One region of the Neptunomonas concharum genome, then DNA from elsewhere that is predicted to be linked to it. Evidence: predicted binding sites of a transcription regulator. Region 1 holds the regulator's gene; each other region holds the start of a gene.
What was found. The regulator PhoB, encoded in region 1, activates phosphate uptake and scavenging genes when phosphate is short. The targets are predictions, from matches to a motif close to TGTCATANNNNTGTCANA.

Region 1 (4,865 bases):
TTTGGGGCGGCCTGCTGGTTTTTTTAGTGTCGTTGGCGATGTACGCCGGGAGAACGAAAGACTTCAAGTCTTTAATCATGTTTTGGCAACCGACCATTGCTTATAACGTCGTGGAATTCAAAGTTAACCGCACCGGCTTAGGTATGATGTTGATCGCCATTGTGATTCGATTTGCAGTGCATTTTTTAGCGTAGGAGAAAAAATGAAAGGTAATCCTGTTAAAGGTAGTGGTTATTTACTGAGAGGCTTCAGTATGCTTCCTGAACCTGGTATTCGACGTTTTGTACTGATTCCCATGATCATCAATATCTTTCTCTTTTCCGGTGCGATCTGGCTCTTGGTGAATGAGTTTGATGGATGGGTTAACTTTTGGTTGTCGAAACTGCCTTCTTGGTTATCTTTTTTAGATTGGCTCTTGTGGCCGTTATTTGCATTGCTGGTTTTGGTTTTTGTTTATTACGGTTTCTCATTAGTCGCGAATCTTATTGCTGCGCCTTTTAATGGTTTTCTTTCTGAAAAAGTAGAGAAAATGAAGCGTGGTGCAGTGATGCAGGACGAGGGTTGGAAAGGGCTAATTGCGATGATCCCTAGGGCTCTGCAGCGTGAGTTGGCGAAAATGGCTTATTACATTCCACGATTGTTTTTACTGCTGATCTTCAGTTTTATTCCGATCATCAATGTGATTGCGCCTTTTCTTTGGTTTCTTTTCGGAGCTTGGATGATGGCAATTCAGTATTGTGATTATCCGATGGATAACAACAAGGTGAGCTTCCGTCAGATGAAGATAATGCTGGCCGAAAGGCGACTGACATCTGTCAGCTTTGGCGCATTGGTTCAGTTGGGAATGATGATTCCTTTAGTTAACTTGATTGTTATGCCAGCGGCGGTGATTGGGGCAACACTCTATTGGATTGAGGAACATGTTGAGCGAGCAAGCGCTCACTAATGGGTTGTCAGCATGTCCACAGGGAAGTGGCAGATAAACGTGCTGCCATAGCCAATTTTACTCTCTATGGTTAGGCGAGCGCCGTGCCTTTGCAGGGCATGTTTGACGATCGCCAGCCCTAAGCCTGTTCCCCCAGTAGAGGATGAACGGCCCTCATCCACACGATAAAAGCGCTCAGTGAGTCTTGGGATGTGAATGGAGTCAATCCCTAAGCCATCGTCTGAAACGGAAACATGCCCACCCTCTAGATCAACCCACCACCGGATGGTTATATGTCCATTTTCCGGAGTATAGCGCACAGCGTTAAACACCAAGTTTGAGAAGGCGCTGTGTAGTTCTTGAGCTTGGCCTAGCAGGTCGTGATTCGATTCGACTTCTAGTGAAATTGTATGATGCTTATCACCGGAAAGTAGGAGAGCATCAGTACGAATAGCCTCTAAGACTTTATGAATATGAATAGGGTTCTCATCCGGTATATGCTGGCTGGCTTCTAGGCGAGATAGCAGTAACAAGTCAGCAACCAGGCTTTCCATGCGTGTAGCTTGTATTTGCATTTGCGTCAGAGCGCGATTCATCGGTTTGGGCAGCTCTTGGTCTAAGAAGGTTTCAAGATAGCCACGGATAACGGTGAGTGGGGTGCGAAGCTCATGGGAGGCATTGGCAACAAAGTCCTGACGGGTCTGCTCCAGTCTCACTAGGCGTGTTATATCTCGGGCGACCAACAGACGGTCGCTGATACCAAACTCTGTAATATGGTATTGCAGTACTAATTCACTATTGATGGGGCTAGATAGCTGCAAAGGCTCTTCATAGTTACCTTTTCGATAATAACGTATAAAACGAGGGTCTCTAAGCAAGTTCATAACTGGCTTACCCCGGTCTGATACGGATTTTAAGCCTAGTAAGTGATCTGCAGAACGGTTCCACCACTCTAAATTATTCTGATTATCAATAATTACGACAGCATCCGTTAGCGCTGAGGATGATTGTTGGAAACGGACGATGACATCCTTTAGTTCCCTAGTCCGTTTTTTATAACGTTTTTGTAAGCGTGCGAGATCATCAAAAATATCGCCCCAGTGGCCTGTAGCTTCTGGAGGGGAAGGTTCACTAGAGTCGTGTAGCCAGCTTTGAAGTTTTTCCATATGGCGAATTTGAATGGTTGCCCATATCAGCAAACCAATAACCAACCCCCAGCTCATAGAGCCTACAGCGAGGCCTAATGTAGCGGTAACCACCGTGATGATAAGCAAGCTACTTATAGCGGCATGTCGGGATTTTTGCATTGATTAGCAACGTCCTAGCGAAAAATCAGGCAACTTGTGTAGAAAAACGATAGCCTGTTCCTCGAACTGTTTGTACCAAGTGGTCATGTTGAGCGCCTAAAGCTTTACGCAGTCGGCGGATATGTACATCTACGGTACGTTCTTCAACATAAACATTCCCTCCCCATACCATATCTAATAACTGGCCACGGGAGTAGGCACGATCTTGGTGGGTCATAAAGAACTGTAGCAGACGAAACTCAGTCGGGCCAAGCTCTATTGGTTTTTCGTTAGCGGTTACTCTGTGTGAGATAGGATCAAGGGTTAGGCCCTCGACAGATACGGGCTCTTCTATTCCTTTTGGTGTTGCTCTACGTAGAACGGCTTTAAGTCGTGCAACCAACTCGCGAGGAGAGAAAGGCTTAGTGATGTAGTCATCTACGCCTGCTTCCAGCCCTTTAACTTTGTTTTCTTCCTCACCTTTTGCGGTAAGCATAATAATAGGGATATCAGCGGTGACTTCATCTTTGCGCAGTCGGCGAGCCAGTTCGATACCACTCATGTTGGGCATCATCCAATCCAGCAGAATCATATCGGGCTTTTGATCTACGATCATGGCATGTGCTTCTTGGGCACTCTCTGCTTCCAGACAGTCATAACCGGCCATTTCGAGAGCTACCGCGATCATTTCCCGGATGGGTGCTTCGTCATCGACGATAAGTACTTGTTTGCTTGCAGACATATTAGCCGCCTCTACGCTTAAAATAAGACGGGAGTATTACAAACATTTTTTATGACAATAATGTTACAGGGTGATACTAAATTGTCATATAGTGAATCAATATACCGACAAATACGACCATTCCTGCATAGTGATTATTTAAAAAGGCTTTAAAACATGCCTCGCGCTCGCGACTCCGAATTAGCCACTGTTGGTAGCAAAAGAGTCCAGCTGCTACAGCAACGCCAATATAGTAGGGCAATGATATGGACAACTGTAGGCCTACGATGACCAAAATAACGAGGGTTAATATCTGAAGTATACCGACAATGAGCTTATCTAAATCGCCAAACAAAATGGCTGTTGATTTGACGCCAATCTTTAGATCATCATCACGATCCACCATGGCATACATCGTGTCGTAGGCAATCGTCCAAAGAATTTTTGCAATATAGATTAACCAGGCGATGGTAGGTACGTCTTCACTGACGGCGGTGAATGCCATTGGGATCGCCCAACCAAAAGCGGCACCAAGGACCACTTGGGGAAGGTGGGTGTGGCGCTTCATAAAGGGATAAAGTGATGCCAGAAATAGGCCGCCAAAGGACATGGCTATTGTCATTGTATTGGTGAATAACACCAAAATAAACGCGCTTATCATTAAAAAGGCAAACAGCGCTAAGGCTTCTTTGCTACTTATTTTACCTGTTGCCAAGGGGCGTGCGGCGGTGCGTTTAACATGGCCGTCAATCTTTCGGTCGGCAAAGTCGTTGATCACGCAGCCGGCTGAACGAGTTAGGAAAACCCCACCGATAAAGATGATTAGCAGTTTGATGTCGGGGACGCCATCTGATGCAATCCATAGTGCCCATAAAGTAGGCCATAGCAGCAAGTAACTACCAATGGGGCGATCAAATCGTGTGAGATCGATATAAATTGCCAACCGTTCTCGTAAAGACAGTGAAGAATTAGCGTGAGTATCTTCCATGGTTTTTACCTAAGAGACTTATGGGCGGTAGTTTACCTGCTCCAGCGCTGGGAGAAAAACCTCGCACACTAATAATGGCTTGCCTGACAGATAAAACTTTGAGCGGCGAGCCCACACGGATTGATCTTCAGGAAGGGATAAGCGGCTGATCTCTAACGGCCCTCGTTTCATGGTAGGGTCTCTAAAAAGTACGCTACCCAGAGAGCGCGAACCGACATGATTGAGTTGGCGCTCTTTACCTGTGAGTGTTGATGCCGGAATCACTGATCGGGCATACACCCAGGTTTGTTCTTTGCCCATCAGGCGAACTTCACGAATCAGGGCGAGTTGTCGAAAAGAGATGCCCAACGCTGATGCTTCCGAGCGGGTAGGTCTTGCCCATCCTTGTCGCACCACTTCGACCCTAAAGTGCCCTTCACTGGCTTGAATCAAATGCTGGGTTAGTGATGCTCGGTCTGTTAACCAGCGCTGCCAGCAAAGTGGCGCATGAATACGGCTTAAGCGCCTTAACGCTGTCCAACGCGTATCAAAATTCATCGATGTCAGAGCTGTAGGGATTGGCACAACGACTTCCTTATACAAACTGTTATTTATTTTACCCTTATCTGCCGTGAAACAATATCTTAGTCTGGCACGATGACATTGATTCAATTAGGATGCGGACATGCAAAATCAAAGTTCTCTATACACAGTTGAAGAAGTCGAAGCACTGACCCGCCAGTGGGTTGAGACCATGGTCGTTGGGTTGAATTTGTGCCCGTTTGCTGCGCCTGTCGTTAAAAAAGATACGTTGCGTTACGCCGTCACAGAGGGACAATCCGAAGAGGACTTAGCCCATGCTTTCTTATCTGAGCTGGAAAAGATCCAGAAAGCCAACGAAGTCGATATAGCGACCTCGTTAGTGATTATGCCCAAGGCCTTGACCGACTTTTATGATTATTTGGA
Region 2 (4,865 bases), 1.7 Mb from region 1:
CAAAGGCAGCCACAAACGCACTCGCGGGTGTAGAGTAGATCTCCTCAGGGGTGCCTATTTGCTCAATAACACCGTGATTCATCACCACAATCTTATCGGCCATCGAGAGTGCCTCTTCTTGATCGTGGGTGACCATAATGGTCGTCACGCCTAGTTTGCGCTGGAGTTCTTTTATTTCTCGTCGAAGATGTAGTCTCACCCGCGCATCCAGAGCAGATAGGGGCTCATCAAGTAACAAAAGCCCTGGCTTCGTCGCAATCGCTCGTGCCAGTGCTATACGCTGCTGCTGGCCACCTGATAGCTGTGATGGATATTTTTTACCCGAATCCGGCAAGCCGATCAGTTGCAACAGCTCATCAACACGTTGATCGATACTCTGGCGATTAGCTCTGCGATTTTTAAGGCCATAAGCGATGTTGTCAGCTACAGTGAGATTTGGAAAAAGCGCATAAGACTGAAAGACGATGCCAAAATCACGCTTTTCAGGTGGCAACCAAGAGATTTTTTTTAACCCCTGAATAATCTCACCCTCGGTTTGCATATCCAAACCGGCGATAGCACGCAATAATGTCGTTTTACCACACCCCGAAGGGCCCAAAAAACAGACAAAGTCGCCCTCTTCTATATCCAGTGAAATGTTATTCAACGCAGTAAAATCACCAAATGACTTGCTTAAATTTCTGATGGTTAAATACTGATTCATCCTAGCCCCCAAAATAAAAGTGCGGTACTTGTGAACCCCTCAACATGAGGGGTCCATTTACAACGATTACTTCTTAGGTTCAGATTTACTATCGTAACGACCCTGCCACTCTTTTAAGATCGCTGCACGATTTTTGGCTGCCCACTCAAAATCGTTATCAATCATGAGCGACTCTGGATTCTCTGGGAAATGCTTAACAGGTTGCGCTAGCCCTGGAATTGCAACTACCGCAAAGCCTTTGTTATAAGCACGGTTAGCCTCTTCAGACACAGCGAAGTCCATCAGTTTTTTAGCGGCGACTGTATTTTTAGCCCCTTTAATAATAGCGGCAGCTTCCATATCCCAGCCTATACCCTCAGACGGGAAGATCAGCTCCAGTGGCGCTCCTTTGTTTTTCAGTTTGGCACCACGAAAGGCAAAGGAGATACCAATAGCGGTTTCACCTGATGCAGCCAGTTTGCATGGCTTAGATCCTGAATGGGTATAGCGGGAGATGTTATTATGCAACTTATCCATGTATGCCCATCCCTGATCTTCACCAAACATTTGCAGCCAAGAAGAAACATCAAGGAAGCCAGTACCTGAGGAACTTGGATTAGGCATAATCACATGGCCTTGATACACCGGCTTGGTCAGATCTGCCCACGATGTGGGTTTTGGCAGATTATGCTTTTCAGCTTCAATCGTGTTAAAGCAAATAGACGCCATCCATGCATCCATACCCACCCATGATGGAGTCTCGTCTTTATCGTAGAACTTCGGGGATAGTTTCTCTAAACCCTTAGGACGATATGGTTGGAGCATATCTTCAGCTTTCAGCACCAATAAAGAGGTCGCTGCTAACCCCCATACAGCATCTGCCTGCGGGTTATCTTTCTCTGCTAATAGTTTTGCCGTTACGATACCTGTCGAGTCACGCACCCAGTTGATTTTAATATCAGGGTTTTGTTTATTAAATTCTGCCGCATAGCGTTTTAGATCTTCGGCTTCAAAGGCGGTATACACCGTTAGCTCAGATGCGGCTTGCGCTGAACAGGTTGCAGAGATAGCTAATGCCCATCCTAGTGACTTCATTTTGGTGATTGTTTTCATGGATCATCCTTAGATTCATATCAATATTGGTATAGACCAGATTTATAAAACCTATAGTACGAGCCAAAATTGACAAAACTGTGACAGTTTTAAGAAAGTTTATTGGTCGATCGAAAAATTGAGACTTAACACATCATGCCGCCAGTATTCCAAATCATATTCAAAGACTTGTTGATGCTGGTTTTTAACCGTGCGGCTAATGGTGAGACAATTGAAATTCAAAGGGGCATAGAGCTGCGCAGCCTGATCATCAGACAAGGTACCCACACGAATATCAAAATGGTTGGCAGCATACTCAAAGGCGTAGTGCCCTTTGACGACTTCGCTGACCGAGCGAGATAAGTCGCATTGCAAAATATCGGGCAAAAGTGCCATATTTAAGTAGATGGTTTCTACATAAACAGGTCGGCCGTCTACCCCCCTTATGCGACTCAAGCGGGCAATAGGCGTGCCTTCATCTATACCAAAAATGCTTGCCAGCTCAGCATTGGCAGAGACTTGTTCAAAGCTCAGCTGTTTGCTGAAAGGAACAAAACCCTGCTCGGCCACATAGTCCATATAAAAGCCGGAGCGGCTGGGGTTATAGGAGATCCTCCTTGTATTGACGAACCACCCGCGCCGGTTTGATCGAAAAATCAAACCGTCAGATTCGAGTGTTTTAAGCGCTTCGCGAATCGTTACTCGGGTTGTACCTAACTGCTCGCTCAGCACGCGCTCAGAGGGTAGCTTGTCACCAGAGTCCAATTGACCTAGCTTAATTGCACTTTGCAGGTGGCGAACAACTTGTTTGGCTGTGACATTCTTCTGCAATTTTCACGTAGCTCCTATTAACTGTTAAGCAGCGTTACACTTTGAAAATCCTAGGGTTTCAGTTTACCTCAATAGGATATTTCAGTATTGTGAAAATTATATGACTACTTTTAGGCCAAGCCAGATTACATGATTATCCCAATGCTAACCACACGCCAACACCAACCATTAGCGTTCCTGCGATACGGTTCATCAGGCGTACATTACCACTTTTTTGGAGAAACTTTCTTAAGGTACGCCCACCCATGGCATAACCGAGTAGGCAGGCAAACTCTACAAGTAAAATAATAGACACCAGCCACATGAGTTGCATTGCCAGCGGCGCTTCTGGGTTAATAAAGGGAGGCAACAGCGAGACAAAAAATGCCCAACCTTTGGGGTTTGCGATAGCCGTTACAAAACCTTGTAAGGCTAATTCAAAACGGCTGGCGGATGATTGGCTGTTATCAAGATCGGTAACGGCCATCTTCCCGCGGGATTGCCACATTTGGTATCCCAAGAATATGAGATAGGCACCGCCTACGTACTTAAAGATAGTAAAAATGCTCGGATAATTAAGCATCAGTGCAGCCACACCAATAACAGCGGACACAGCCACAAGCCCCACACCCAGAAGCTCACCCCACATCATCCATAAGGTTCTTCGTACGCCAATCGTCATACCCATCGTCATCGACAGGGTCATGCACATACCAGGGGTAGCGGACACAAAGAAAAAAGTTGGCAAGAACACAGCCAGCAGGGATAGCTCAATCATACTCATGCTCTAACAGTTAAGATTTTAAAGCGGTAATGTATCACCAAGCTGACTTGTTAGTCAGAGATTTGATGAATTATTTCTCTTAATCGAATGATAGCCGAGGGCAACTGCTCTTCGCTGGTGCCGGAAAAGCCAATGACTATCCCCTGCGCTTGCAGATTTTGTTTTCGCGAATAGGAAGAAAGTGCCCGTATACCCAAACCTTGTTGATTAGCACAGGTCGTGATTGCCTGATCATCGCCCCCCTCTGGGAGCATGAAAACCTGATGCATACCACCGTAATGAGGCAAAGAGATCAGTTCTGGCAAATGAGCTGCGACGACCTCCGAAAGCCGCTGCTGACGCGCTTGGTAGCACTTTTTCATACGCCTCAAGTGGCGCGCATAATCTCCTGATTGCATAAAACAGCCAATAGCCGAAGGGACTAAACTGCCTATACCTCCATCGACAAGCGCTCGATAGCGACTGAATATCTCTACTAAGCATTCAGGTAGTACCAAATATCCTACTCTGACACCCGGAAACAGCGTGCGGCTGAATGTACCGGTGTAGATGACTCGCTCACGCTTATCCATTCCTTGTAATGAGGCAATAGGCTGCCCTTTATAAAGAAACTCACTGTCATAATCATCCTCCAGAATCCAGCTATTAGTCTGGTCTGCCCAATTAAGCATAGCCAATCTACGTGCCAAGGAGAGCGTATGCCCTACCGGAAAGCTTCGTGACGGTGTCACAATCATGAGACCTGCGCCCAGTGTATTTAGCCCTCTATCGACTACCATACCCTCATCATCGGTATCCAGAACAACACGTCTGACCCCAGCAGCGGTTAATAAGCCATCAACTCCTTGATAGCCATAATCTTCTACATAAACGTTTTCTTTTGGGCCAACCAAAAGGTCAATCACCATGGAGAGTGCTTGCTGTGAACCACTGGTTATCAAGATCTGTTCAGGCGTCGCCTTTACACCACGTGTCATGCTCAGGTGATCAACCAATTGTTGCCTGAGTATCGCCGGCCCTTGAATATGCTTGTCACTAAGAAACGTCCTCTGGCGCACTGCCCGGTTGAGCGCTGTATGCCAATCGTCTAGTGGAAAGCGCTCAAGTGCTGGTTGCGCCGGTAATAACAGCGTACCCGTGGTATTTATCTGGACGGGTTTATTGACTCTCTCTCCCAACGGAGAAAGTTTGGGCGTTCTTTTATACTGCTGATCTAACGTCATCTCCGCCGTCAGTAAAGGCGGAATAGCAGCGGCGGCAGAGACAAAGCTTCCTGCCCCATGGCGTGTTTCTATGATCCCTTCAGACTGTAATATTTCGTAGGCCATCACTACGGAATTTCGCGCCACACCTAGCTGCTTAGATAAAGCCCTACTGGATGGCAGCTTATACCCCGGCTTTAACTGCCCATTTATGACCGCCTGACGAAAGCTATCAGACACCCACTCATATTGATGCTGATCTTTTTTATGATGGCTAAAGAAAGGCAGCAAACTA
Region 3 (4,865 bases), 1.1 Mb from region 1:
CAATGATTACGAAAGGGCTCATTTCATACTCTTTTTAAAGTGTTCAGGAAAGAGTAGCTGTACCCGAGGCGGATGTGAAGTGCCTATTTCGTATTGACGTGCTTCCCAACATAGCGATGATATTTCTTCTCTTTAACAAACTGCATATCTACCATCACGAGCCCGTCTACACAGAAATTAAAGTCCGCATCCACACCAAAATCGAGAAAGCGTACACCACCCTCTTCACAGAGTTCGCTGTATTGTTTATAAAGCGTAGGGACAGAAACACCAAGGTATTCCAGTTGTTCTTTGAGCACCCTAAAATCTTGGCGATAATCTTCGCCGCAAAAGAGGGCCTCTAATCCTGACTGCTCTTCATGGGTCAATTTGTAAGGTACGTTGGCTTTGGCGAGCTGATCTACATCCTTGAAATAATGTCTGTAAAACCAGACAAGCATGTTCTTAGCGGGTTTGGGGTAGCTGTTGCTCAAACTAACCGGTCCAAACATATAGCGGACATGAGGATGCTGTCTTAAATAAGCACCAATTCCATACCAAAGATAATCTAAACTCCGTTTGCCCCAATATTTCGGTTGAACAAAGCTTCGGCCTAGTTCGATACCTTGCTCAAAAAAAGGCTGCATCTGTGGGCTAAATTGAAAAAGTGTCTGGCTATACAAGGGGCTGCTTTCATCATGAACGAGGTTGAAAGACTCAGCCAACCGATAAGCGCCGGCAATTTCAAGATCCTCTTCATCCCATAAAATTAGATGGCGATAATAGCGATCGTACTTATCTAGATCTTTTTTCTGTCCAGTACCTTCACCTACACAGCGAAATGAAACTTCCCGTAAGCGACCGACTTCTTGCATAACAATTGAATCAGGGCGGTAGTCAAACAGGTAGATTTTCTTACCATCTGACGTTTCTCCCAAGAGCTGCGAATCTTTAAGCTCAAGCTTGATGCTCTGCCGGTCTTGGGGGTGGCTAATTGTTTTCTCTGTTACGAATAACGGACTTTTGCGCTTAGCGATGCGATACAAATGCTTACGCAGTAGTTTGGTTTTTTCATTCAGTGTTAGTGGAACAGCATCAATATGGCTGAAAGGGATCGGCTCGCCGATACGGACAGGGATCGTAACCGAGCGCTTATTAAACATCTCTTGGACTAACAGCAGGCCAGACATCGATTTGTTCAGATAGGACATGCCGTAAAACAGCGATGAATTTTTACCGCCGAGGTAAACAGGAAGTATGGGGGCATTCGCTTTCTTAGCAAAACGTAGAAAACCGCTGTTCCACTTGCCATCTTTGATACCTGTCATACCTGCTCGGGAAACCTCGCCGGCAGGAAATACAATGACCGCTTCTTCGTTGTGTAACGACTCCACAATGCGACCAATATCGCGTTTGCGGGTGCTACGCCCCAAATTATCCACGGGAAGAAACAGTGAGCTCAGCTGATCCACATGATTGAGTACATCATTCGCTACGATACGAACATCCCTGCGTACCTCACCAACCAGCTTGAGTAACGCCAGCCCATCCAATGCGCCTAGAGGATGGTTGGCTACGATAACCACACGACCTGATGCAGGAATATTCATACGATCAGTGTGGCTCAGGCTGTAACTGAAGTTAAAGTAATCCAAAACACGATCAATAAACTCAAAACCCTTAACTTCCTTATTTTCTGCAAGGAAATGATTGATCTCATCTTCATGCACCAGACGTCTCAAACAAAAAATAGCTGAGCGACGAAGAGGGGCGGGCTTAGAGGAAAAAGACGGGAATTTGTTCGTCAAAACTTGTTCAACATTGATCACGCGGGCTACCTGTATCTGTAGATATTATCTAACAGAATATGGCAACTACATGACACTTATTTGAAAGACGGGTGACAGATAGATGACAAGTTTGTCATTGGTAAGGCGCGTGCTATGTGCCGCCATAATGCTAGTCATGATTTGATAAGTTAATCTTCCATTCAGGGAGTGACTAAGAATCACCTTTATGGGATACTTCGGGCGCTTTGGCTTCTTATATTGTTAGTTTGCTTGAGCACTAAGGATTCAATTAGATCATTGTTATCTGATTGATGTATATATTCGTTTGCTTTCTGTAGATTGGATTGCATGTGAGTTTTAACAGGGAAGTGCGACGCTTTTGCTCAATATTGAGTGAATCAATTACTAGCTTCCCCCCTTGTTAACAAGTAATGGATGTTAGTACCTCATGGTTAAGTTTTTCCGTAATGCTGCATTGCTCCTTTCCCTTCTAGTTACCTGCCAGGTTTCTGCTCAAACTGATAGCCAGCCGTCTGTTGCCATTAAAGAGCCGACCGTTGGAGAGGGGGTATCCTCACGAGCCGGTAAGGATCTGAATTTAGGGATTCTTTGGGATGAGATGGAGGCCTCTTTTAGAGCAACCCGCAAATTTCGTGTTTTAAGCCGTAATAAAGCCGATTTAGCTGCTGTTTTAGAAGAGCAGGATTTTGCAAAGTCAGATCTGGCTAAAGGCGATGCAGCAGCATCAGGCCAATTAGATAATGCTAATTATCTAATCCTTCCTACAGTACAGGATTTTAAGTTCTATAGTGCCTACAGCAAACTGCCTAACTTTGATGACAAGTACAAACGTTCAGATGTTGGCTTGTTACAAGTTAGTGCAAAAATGATTGATACCTCCTCAGGTCAGATTGTTACCACGTTTAGCTTATCGAGCAAATTTCATCTCAATCAAGGTGTTGTGAACGGACGCGGTGGCAAGCCTAGTAGTAAACGCTTTACGCAGCTCTCTAATGAAGTTTCAGCGCAATTAGCAGATCAGTTTGTCAATGCTGTTTACCCTATGAAAGTGGTTAAGCGAGATCGACGCGGTGATGTCGTCATCAATCGGGGTAAAGATGGTGGTTTAAAGGTTGGCCAAGTATATGAAGTTTTCTATGCCGGTGAAGAGATGATAGACCCGGATACAGGTAACTCACTCGGTTCTTCAGAAGAGTATGTGGGTAAAGTAAAAATCAGCCGAATCAATCCCAAGTTTACGATTGCTAAAGTCATAGAAGAAGTGGATGCCACCAATGCGCCGATTAACACGGGCGATATTCTAAGAGCGCCACAAAAATAATCGCGGTTACAGGAAGTTAGCTGATATGTATAACCTATCAAAACGAGCAGGATCTCAGGTTCTGCTAAGTCTATTTTTATTACTTTCATGGGCTTCTAATAGTGCGGCCGCTCCTGCTGCACTATCTGAAAAGACTAATGCTGTTTCTATTGCGGTTATGGGAGAAAACGACTTTGTACCGGATGCCGTTACCAATGCCGCCCAAGGTGGTGTCCCTGAGGCATTGGCAAGCCGTTTGATACAACAACTTGATCGTAGTAAGCGTTTTAATGTCTTGGATAGGACCGTATTAAGGCGATCTATTTTGGAGCAACGCTTCGGGCAAGAGCAGAAAGCGTCTGACCTTGATCGAGTACTGGATAAAGCGGTCGATGAGATGCCAAATGTCAGCGGCATCACTGTTGCCGCATCCGGTTTGTTGGGAGCAGCTAACGACTCCCTCAAAGACTTTAAAGACTTAGGTACGGCCACAGGGGCCGATTATATAGTGTATATGAAGGTTGAACGTTTGGAGTCTAGTAGCCAGACTACAAAGCGCCCTTACAGTGACACCGGCGAAACGATCAGGAAACAAGAAACTAACGCCGTTTTATCCATCCGTATTATCGAAGTCGCAAACAGTCGCGTGGCTGGCGCCACAAACGTTAGTACACGTTTAGTTGAGCGCAATGCTCGAACCCCAACGGCCACAGTACTTGCTGCTTATGACAGTGCTGCGGCGGAAGCTTCTGATAAAATTATTGATATCATTTTTCCTGCCAAAGTCGTTGGGAATGACCCATGGGTTATTAACCGAGGCGCTAATGATCGAGTCAAAGCTGGGGATCAATTTGAGTTAGTGCGTAATGGCAAAGAGATTAAAGATGAGTCTGGTATTGTTATTGGACGTATTCAGATACCGGCGGGAAAAATTAAGCTAACGAACGTTCAAGATAATTTGAGTTTGTTTGAAGTGATCTCAGGAGAGCCTCAAAAAGAGGATCTTCTTGTCAAAAAGGGTACAACTACCACTGCAACAAATAAAGTAGGTGCGACGGCGACTTTAGCTTCACCGAATAGCGTTCCCCAGAGCCGTCCTAAAGTCGCCATTGGATTAGTTAAAGCACGATCGACTGCAACGACTGGATTAGATGCGTCTGCACACATTCCAGCATTTACAGACTCCCTCATGACACGCTTGGTGCAAACGAAGCGCTTTACACTGATTGATCGCCAAGAGGTTGACCAGTTGCTCAATGAGCAGCTAGCGCAAGCCCTGACTGACAACCAAGAGCTGCCATCGGATATGGGGCAACTGCAGGGTGCTGATTATTTGGTATATGGCAGTGTTTCCAGCTTTATGTTCAAAGAAGAGCGCCTGCGTCTACCTGGCTCCAGCCAAACACTGCTCAAAAAAGTGGGTATGGTTGAAGGCAACATGCGCATCGTAAATGCGCTCAGTGGTGAGGTGATGGCCTCTCGTAAAGTGAGTGTCAAACAAACCGTAGAAAATGATATCTCAGAGGCGCGTCTTATTACTCTATTAGCCGATGCCTATGCAGAGCAGGTGACCATGGAGCTGATGCATGCCGTTTACCCTATCAAAATAGCGGCACTAACCGCAGACGGCACGATTTATCTTAATCGAGGCACTGATGGTGGCTTATCTGAGCAAGAGACTTTACTCGTTTACCAGCAAGGTGAAGCCGTCGTAGACCCAGATACAGGGATTTCATTAGGTAAAACAGAGCTAAAAATTGGTGAAGTGACGCTTA

Region 2: a site for PhoB is predicted at 2,694-2,711, ahead of F0U83_RS07795 (UTRA domain-containing protein). Genes of this name have one in related genera too.
Region 3: a site for PhoB is predicted at 1,879-1,896, ahead of olsF (bifunctional ornithine lipid synthase OlsF). Genes of this name have one in related genera too.

Annotation. Positions count from the first base shown of each region.
Region 1 covers NZ_CP043869.1:3,500,665-3,505,529, reverse strand. The annotation lists gene F0U83_RS16660 (hypothetical protein) at 1-194, shown strand, start outside; gene cysZ (sulfate transporter CysZ) at 203-946, shown strand; gene phoR (phosphate regulon sensor histidine kinase PhoR) at 943-2,232, opposite strand; gene phoB (phosphate regulon transcriptional regulator PhoB) at 2,258-2,953, opposite strand; gene ubiA (4-hydroxybenzoate octaprenyltransferase) at 3,030-3,920, opposite strand; gene F0U83_RS16635 (chorismate--pyruvate lyase family protein) at 3,939-4,484, opposite strand; gene F0U83_RS16630 (DUF1415 domain-containing protein) at 4,585-4,865, shown strand, end outside.
Region 2 covers NZ_CP043869.1:1,656,953-1,661,817, reverse strand. The annotation lists gene F0U83_RS07805 (putative 2-aminoethylphosphonate ABC transporter ATP-binding protein) at 1-703, opposite strand, end outside; gene F0U83_RS07800 (putative 2-aminoethylphosphonate ABC transporter substrate-binding protein) at 770-1,795, opposite strand; gene F0U83_RS07795 (UTRA domain-containing protein) at 1,895-2,605, opposite strand; gene F0U83_RS07790 (LysE family translocator) at 2,739-3,362, opposite strand; gene pdxR (MocR-like pyridoxine biosynthesis transcription factor PdxR) at 3,419-4,865, opposite strand, start outside.
Region 3 covers NZ_CP043869.1:2,428,052-2,432,916, reverse strand. The annotation lists gene F0U83_RS11405 (J domain-containing protein) at 1-22, opposite strand, end outside; gene olsF (bifunctional ornithine lipid synthase OlsF) at 84-1,808, opposite strand; gene F0U83_RS11395 (hypothetical protein) at 2,218-3,111, shown strand; gene F0U83_RS11390 (CsgG/HfaB family protein) at 3,137-4,865, shown strand, end outside.